2 regions of the Streptomyces sp. NPDC006643 genome follow, and region 2 is predicted to be linked to the other one. Evidence: riboswitches for the same ligand, from Rfam matches in the RefSeq annotation. Region 2 holds a riboswitch; the other holds the start of a gene.
What was found. A riboswitch is a leader RNA that binds a small molecule or an ion and turns the genes downstream of it on or off. The one in region 2 is predicted to bind glycine.
Positions count from the first base shown of each region.

Region 1: linked by a shared signal. The riboswitch ahead of gcvT (glycine cleavage system aminomethyltransferase GcvT) and the one ahead of gcvP (aminomethyl-transferring glycine dehydrogenase) in region 2 are both predicted to bind glycine.

Region 1 covers NZ_JBIAHA010000003.1:249,823-253,565, reverse strand. The annotation lists gene ACFYNU_RS06100 (enhanced serine sensitivity protein SseB) at 1-233, opposite strand, end outside; gene ACFYNU_RS06095 (AAA family ATPase) at 387-1,061, opposite strand; glycine riboswitch at 1,219-1,316, shown strand; gene gcvT (glycine cleavage system aminomethyltransferase GcvT) at 1,476-2,639, shown strand; gene gcvH (glycine cleavage system protein GcvH) at 2,731-3,108, shown strand; gene glyA (serine hydroxymethyltransferase) at 3,125-3,743, shown strand, end outside.
Region 2 covers NZ_JBIAHA010000029.1:118,271-122,013, forward strand. The annotation lists gene gcvP (aminomethyl-transferring glycine dehydrogenase) at 1-2,334, opposite strand, end outside; glycine riboswitch at 2,517-2,614, opposite strand; gene ACFYNU_RS32630 (PRC-barrel domain-containing protein) at 2,727-3,122, shown strand; gene ACFYNU_RS32635 (DNA polymerase IV) at 3,143-3,743, opposite strand, start outside.

The DNA.
Region 1 (3,743 bases), on a different contig from region 2:
CCCACGCACTGGAGGTACTGCTGCTCGGAGCTGAAGACGGGGACGTACGGCACGCCGTCGATCTCCATGGTGGGCAGATCGAGACCGGGGCTGTCGGGCCCGCCGCCGTTGGGCAGCGGTATCCAGAGCTGGCTGCGTCCGAGCACCTCGACGAGCCGTCCACCCGCGGCGTCGTTGCCGAGCGAGGCGGCGAGCACCTCTTCCAACTCGTTGCCCGGCCATGCTGTGTTCACTGCGCTCTCCCGCTTCTCGCCACTGCCCGCCGCGGAAACCCTAACGCCCGGAAAGCACTGCCGCGGCGACCGGTCGCGCGCGGGCCCGGCCCGGCTCCCGGGCCGCCGCCGGCACCCGGTGGGGTGCGCCCGCGTGAGCGTGGGGCGTGGCGCTCAGGACGCCGGGAAGTCGATGCGCTCCAGCGCCCCCGCCGCGTCGCGGTCCAGGAGGACCGCCGACGAGCAGCCCGGCGGCAGGTGGCCGGATTCCGCCGACGCGACGAGGCGGGAGACCGCGCGGCGGTGGCGGGCGAAGGCGTAGCCGGACACCCCGCGGCCCCGTTCGCGCTGGCCGGCGCGGGCCGTCTTCGGGGTCACGTCGAGCAGGATCAGATGGAGCCGTCCGCCCCGGCGACGGGCCTCGCGCGCCAGCCAGCGGCGGACCCACGCCTGCGTGCCGCAGTCGTGCACGACGACGCTCTCGCCGGAGCGCAGCGCCCGCCGTAGCCCCGCGTAGTGCGCGAGACGTACCAGAGGGCGGTAGACGGCGTACGGCAACCGGGTGGGCAGTCTGCGCGCCCAGCGGTCGCGGGTGTCCTGCGAGTCGACGCCCCGTCCGCGCGCCGCCCGGCCGATCAGCGTGGACTTCCCGCTGCCCGGCAGACCCGAGACCACGACCACGTCGCCGTCGCCGAACGCCAGGCGCCGGGGGCCCCGCGGCCCCCGTTCCCGCAGGTCGCGCACGACCGGCCGGACCGCCGCCAGGGCCTTGCGGGGGACCGCTGCCGGCTGGGCGGGCACCCCCTCGGTCGTCGCGTACGCTCCTGCACGGGACCGCTGCAACGTCATCGCTCTCCCCCTGTCGGGTCCATCGCCGTGGCCGATGACCCTTGCCCACCAAGTGTAAAGAACTGGTAATACGGCACCAAGCCTTTTGCTGATCACCGCCCTGTCGGCCGAGGCCGACGCGTGCGATGATGTGCGCGCCAACTCCATAACGGCCGTTCGAATCCGCGCGGGAGAGTCCCGGTCACCGTTGGTGCCGGGCGCCGAAGGAGCAAGTCCCTCCCTTGAATCTCTCAGGCCCAGTACCGCGCGGACGAGGCAGATCTGAAAAGCGAATCGCCGTCAGGCGCTTCCACCCAAGGTGCAAGTCACGACCTCCGTATGCGTACGTGTACGTACACGTCGTGATGAACCTCTCAGGTTCCGATGACAGATGGGGAGGATCGTCCTCTCTGTCATGCCCTGGGAGCCACACCTATGAGCAATACGTCTCACACCCCCGCCCCCGAAGCGGCCGGTCCCGACGCGCCGCGCCTCACCGCGCTCGACGCCGTGCACCGCTCGCTGGGCGCCACGATGACCGACTTCGCCGGCTGGGACATGCCGCTGCGCTACGCCAGCGAGCGTGAGGAGCACCTCGCCGTCCGGACGAACGCCGGGCTCTTCGACCTCTCCCACATGGGCGAGATCACCGTCACCGGCACACAGGCGGCCGAGGCGCTGGACTACGCGCTGGTCGGCAACATCGGCACCCTCGCCGTGGGCCGCGCCCGCTACACCATGATCTGCCAGGAGGACGGCGGGATCCTGGACGACCTGATCGTTTACCGGCTCGACACGCACGGCGACCCCGAGTTCATGGTCGTCGCGAACGCCTCCAACGCGCAGGTGGTGCTCGACGAGCTGACCGGCCGCGCCGCGGACTTCGACGTCGAGGTGCGCGACGACCGCGACGCGTACGCGCTGCTCGCCGTCCAGGGCCCGAAGTCGCCCGGCATCCTCGCCGGGCTGACCGACGCCGATCTGGCCGGGCTCAAGTACTACGCCGGGCTCCCCGGCACCGTCGCCGGGGTGCCGGCCCTGATCGCCCGTACCGGCTACACGGGTGAGGACGGCTTCGAGCTGTTCGTGGAGCCCCGGCACGCGGAAGGGCTCTGGCAGGCACTGATGGCCGCCGGCGCGTCCGCCGGGCTCGTACCCGCCGGGCTGTCGTGCCGCGACACCCTCCGTATGGAGGCGGGGATGCCGCTGTACGGGCAGGAGCTGACCACCGGACTCACGCCCTTCGACGCGGGCCTGGGCCGGGTCGTCAAGTTCGAGAAGGAGGGCTACTTCGTGGGCCGTACGGCGCTGGAGGCCGCCGCCGAGCGGGCGGAGACCGCGCCGCCGCGCAGGCTGGTCGGGCTCGTCGCCGAGGGCCGCCGGGTGCCGCGCGCCGGATACCCGGTGGTGGCGGACGGCGCGGTGGTGGGCCAGGTCACCTCGGGCGCCCCGTCGCCGACACTGGGCCGGCCGATCGCCATGGCCTACGTGGACGCGTCGCACACGGCGCCGGGCACGGCGGGCGTCGGGGTCGACATCCGGGGCTCGATCGAGCCGTACGAGGTCGTCGCGCTGCCCTTCTACAAGCGCCGGAAGTAGCTCCCGCCGGCCGGGGCGTACCGCGCCCCGCGTCTCACTCCGCAAGACACATGTTCCTCACCACTCCCCCGCGTACAGGAGAATTCACGACATGAGCAACCCCCAGCAGCTGCGCTACAGCAAGGAGCACGAGTGGCTGTCGAGCGCCGATGACGGCGTGTCGACGGTCGGCATCACGGAGTACGCGGCGAACGCCCTCGGCGACGTCGTGTACGCCCAGCTCCCCGCGGTCGGTGACACGGTGACCGCGGGTGAGACCTGCGGCGAGCTGGAGTCGACCAAGTCGGTCAGCGACCTGTACTCCCCCGTGACGGGTGAGGTCACCGAGGCGAATCAGGACGTCGTGGACGACCCCTCGCTGGTGAACTCCGCACCCTTCGAGGGCGGCTGGCTGTTCAAGGTGCGCGTCGCGGAGGAGCCGAAGGACCTGCTCTCCGCCGACGAGTACACCGAATTCTCCGGCAACTGAGACCCCAGGGACTGTGATGTCTTCGAAGTCGCTCCTCAACTCCTCCCTCCACGAGCTCGACCCCGACGTCGCCGCCGCCGTCGACGCCGAGCTCCACCGCCAGCAGTCGACGCTCGAAATGATCGCGTCGGAGAACTTCGCCCCGGTCGCCGTGATGGAGGCGCAGGGCTCCGTCCTGACCAACAAGTACGCCGAGGGCTACCCGGGCCGCCGCTACTACGGCGGCTGTGAGCACGTCGACGTCATCGAGAACATCGCGATCGACCGGGTGAAGGCGCTCTTCGGCGCCGAGCACGCGAACGTGCAGCCGCACTCCGGCGCGCAGGCGAACGCCGCTGCGATGTTCGCGCTGCTGAAGCCGGGCGACACGATCATGGGTCTGAATCTGGCCCACGGCGGTCATCTGACCCACGGCATGAAGATCAACTTCTCCGGCAAGCTCTACAACGTGGTCGCCTACCACGTCGACCAGGAGACCGGTCAGGTCGACATGGCCGAGGTCGAGCGCCTGGCCAAGGAGTCCCGCCCGAAGCTGATCGTGGCCGGCTGGTCCGCGTACCCGCGCCAGCTCGACTTCGCCGCGTTCCGGCGGATCGCGGACGAGGTCGACGCGTATCTGATGGTCGACATGGCGC
Region 2 (3,743 bases):
CCCCTCGCCGCCCATCAGCCGGACGTACGCCCAGGAGATCGGCAGTATCCCCGCCGAGCCCCAGGGGGCCGCCGAGATCGGCCCGACGCCCGTCTCGGGGCCCGCCGCGGGCTGGAGCGGGTGGTTGGGCAGATACGGCGCGAGGTGGGCCCGCACGCCGACCGGGCCGACACCGGGACCACCGCCGCCGTGCGGGATGCAGAAGGTCTTGTGCAGGTTCAGATGCGACACGTCCGAGCCGAACCGGCCCGGCTTCGCGAGACCCACCAGCGCGTTGAGGTTCGCGCCGTCGACGTACACCTGACCGCCGGCGTCGTGCACGGCCGCGCAGATGTCGGTGATGTGCTCCTCGAACACGCCGTGCGTGGAGGGGTAGGTGACCATCAGGACGGCCAGCTCGTCGCCGTGCCGCTCGATCTTGGCGTGCAGGTCCTCGACGTCGACGTCGCCGTCCTCGCGGGTCTTGACGACCACGACCTTCATACCGGCCATGACCGCGCTGGCGGCGTTCGTGCCGTGCGCGGACGACGGGATGAGACAGACGGTGCGGCCGGTGTCCCCGTTGGCGCGGTGGTACGCCCGTACGGCCAGCAGTCCGGCGAGTTCGCCCTGCGAGCCCGCGTTGGGCTGGAGCGACACCGCGTCGTACCCGGTGACCTCCGCCAGGCGCTCCTCCAGCTCGCGGATCAGCGTGAGATAGCCCTGCGCCTGGTCGGCCGGCGCGAAGGGGTGCAGCGCGGCGAACTCCGGCCAGGTCACCGGCTCCATCTCGGTGGTGGCGTTGAGCTTCATGGTGCAGGATCCGAGCGGGATCATGCCGCGGTCCAGCGCGTAGTCACGGTCGGCGAGCCGGCGCAGATAGCGCAGCATCGCGGTCTCGGAGCGGTGCTGGTGGAAGACCGGGTGCGTGAGGTAGTCGTCGGTGCGCAGCAGGGCGTCGGGCAGCGCGTCGCGGGAGGTGGCGTCCAGCGCCTCGATGTCACCCGTGACGCCGAAGGCGGCCCATACAGTGGCGAGCTGGGCGCGCCCGGTGGTCTCGTCGCAGGCGAGCGAGACGAGGTCGGCGTCGACGAGGCGGAGGTTGACCCCGCCCTCGCGCGCGGCGGCCACGACCTCGGCGGCGCGGCCGGGGACCCGTACGGTCAGCGTGTCGAAGAACGCCTCGTGCACGATCTCGACGCCGCCCGCGCGCAGGCCGTCGGCGAGGACCGTCGCGTAGCGGTGGGTGCGCTCGGCGATGGCGCGCAGTCCGTCGGGCCCGTGGTAGACCGCGTACATTCCGGCCATCACGGCGAGCAGCACCTGCGCGGTGCAGATGTTGCTGGTGGCCTTCTCGCGGCGGATGTGCTGCTCGCGGGTCTGGAGCGCCAGCCGGTACGCCTTGTTGCCGTCGGCGTCCACCGAGACTCCGACGAGCCGTCCGGGCAGGCTGCGGGCGAACTTCTCGCGTACGGCCATGAAGCCGGCGTGCGGTCCGCCGAAGCCCATGGGGACGCCGAACCGCTGAGTGGTGCCGACGGCGATGTCCGCGCCCAGCTCGCCGGGCGAGGTGAGCAGGGTGAGGGCCAGCAGGTCGGCGGCGACGGTGACGATCGCGCCCAGCTCGTGGGCCTGCTCGACGACGGACCTGATGTCCCGTACGGCTCCGGAGGCACCCGGGTACTGGACGAGCACACCGAAGACACCGCGCTCGGCGATCTCGGCGGGAATCCCGTCGGACAGATCGGCGACGACGACGTCGACCCCGGCGGGCTCGGCCCGGGTGCGGATCACGGCGACGGTCTGCGGCAACGCGTCGGCGTCGACCAGGAAGACACCGTCCTTCACCTTGCCGACCCGGCGGGCCAGCGCCATGGCCTCGGCGGCGGCGGTGCCCTCGTCCAGCAGGGAGGCGCCCGACGTCGGCAGACCGGTCAGATCGGCGACGACGGTCTGGAAGTTGAGCAGCGCCTCCAGGCGGCCCTGGGAGATCTCGGGCTGGTACGGCGTGTACGCGGTGTACCAGGCCGGGTTCTCCATCACGTTGCGCAGGATCACCGGCGGCGTGAAGGTGCCGTAGTAGCCGAGGCCGATCATCGGGGCCAGGACCTGGTTGCGGTCGGCGAGACTGCGCAGCTCGGCCAGCACCTCGGCCTCGGTGCGCGCGTCGGGCAGCCGCAGGGCCTCGGCGCTCTTGATCACGTCGGGCACCGCGGCGGCGGTCAGCTCGTCGAGCGAGCCGTAGCCGACCTGCGCGAGCATCTTCGCCTGCGCGGCGGCGTCGGGGCCGACGTGGCGCCGCTCGAAGGGGGTTCCTCGCTCAAGCTGCGAGAGCGGTGTGCGGTGGGCTGTCATACGGGAGGCCTCCTGGTCTGGCGCGACCTGCGAGGGGCACCGACACACGGGTGCCCGGACGGCCTCCCCCTCTGTCATCAACCTGAGAGTTTCACCGGTCCACCTCGCACGCGAGGCGAACCGACTTTCACCGTCGGTGAGAGCGGATGCCGTCCGACACCTGCTCTGCTTTCCAGAGTGACCTCGTCCATGCGGTACGGGGGCCTGAGAGTTTCCGGGGAGGATTTGCTCCTTCGGCGCCTCCGGCAGTCTCACCGGACGGCTCTCCCGCACGGGGTCGACAGCCGTTCACCAGCCTACCAGCGAGCTTTCACATCGGACTTCGAGTGGCCGATACCCCGGATGTGCCCTTTCGTAGGGTGAGGGAGCATGTGCGACCAGTTGGAGGGACCGTGCAGACCGACATCGATCCGCGCAGCCTGATCGGCCGCAAGGCGTACGACCGCGACGGGCACAAGATCGGCACCGTCGACGAGGTGTATCTGGACGATGCCACGGGCGTGCCGGAGTGGGCGGCGGTACGGACCGGACTGTTCAGCCGGGACGCGTTCGTGCCCCTGGCCCCCAGCACCTACCGCAACGAGTCCCTGCACGTCCCGTACGAGCGCGGCCTGATCAAGGGCGCCCCGGACTTCGGCGTCGGCCGCCATCTCTCCCCGGACCAGGAGATCCAGCTCTACCACCACTACCGGCTGGCCCTCCCGGAGCCCGCGGCCCCGGAACAGCCCTCCCGCCCGGCCGACCGCGACTTCGGGCGCGTGGCGGGCCGCGACGACCCCGCCGAGTAGCCCGCCGCCCGCGCCGGCCGTCACTCCGGCCGGTTCTCGATGTCCGGCGATACGGCCACCAGCGGCAGCGGCTGCGACAGCTCCAGGTCGGGATCGTCCGTACGGAAGGTCCGCACCCGCCCCGGCGCCACCGACGTGGGCTCCTCGAACCGTACGGTGACCCGCCCCACGCCACTGCCCTGCACCCACCCCGCGCCGAACTCGGCGTGGCGCACGTCGTGCCCCGCGGGCCAGTGCCGCTCGGCGGCCACCTCGTCCCCTGATTCCGGCACCGGCGGCGGACCCTCGTCCACGACCTCGTCCGCCGTGTCCTGGGCGGCCTCCGCGTCGCCCTCGCCACCGGCCGTGTCCGCCGCGTCTGCCGCGTCCGCCGCCGCCTGTGCGAACAGGTCCTCCTGCGTGTAGTCGGTCAGCCCGGTGACCCCCACCCCCAGCAGCCGCACCCCACCGGTGGTGTCCAGGGACTCCAGCAGCCTCCCCGCCGCCTCCCGCACCACGCCCGGGTCGTCCGTGGGCCCCCGCAGCGTCTCGGAGCGGGTCAGCGTCGAGAAGTCGTACCTCCGCACCTTGAGGACGATGGTCCGGCCCGAGTGCCCGGACTCCCGCAGCCGCCGCACACAT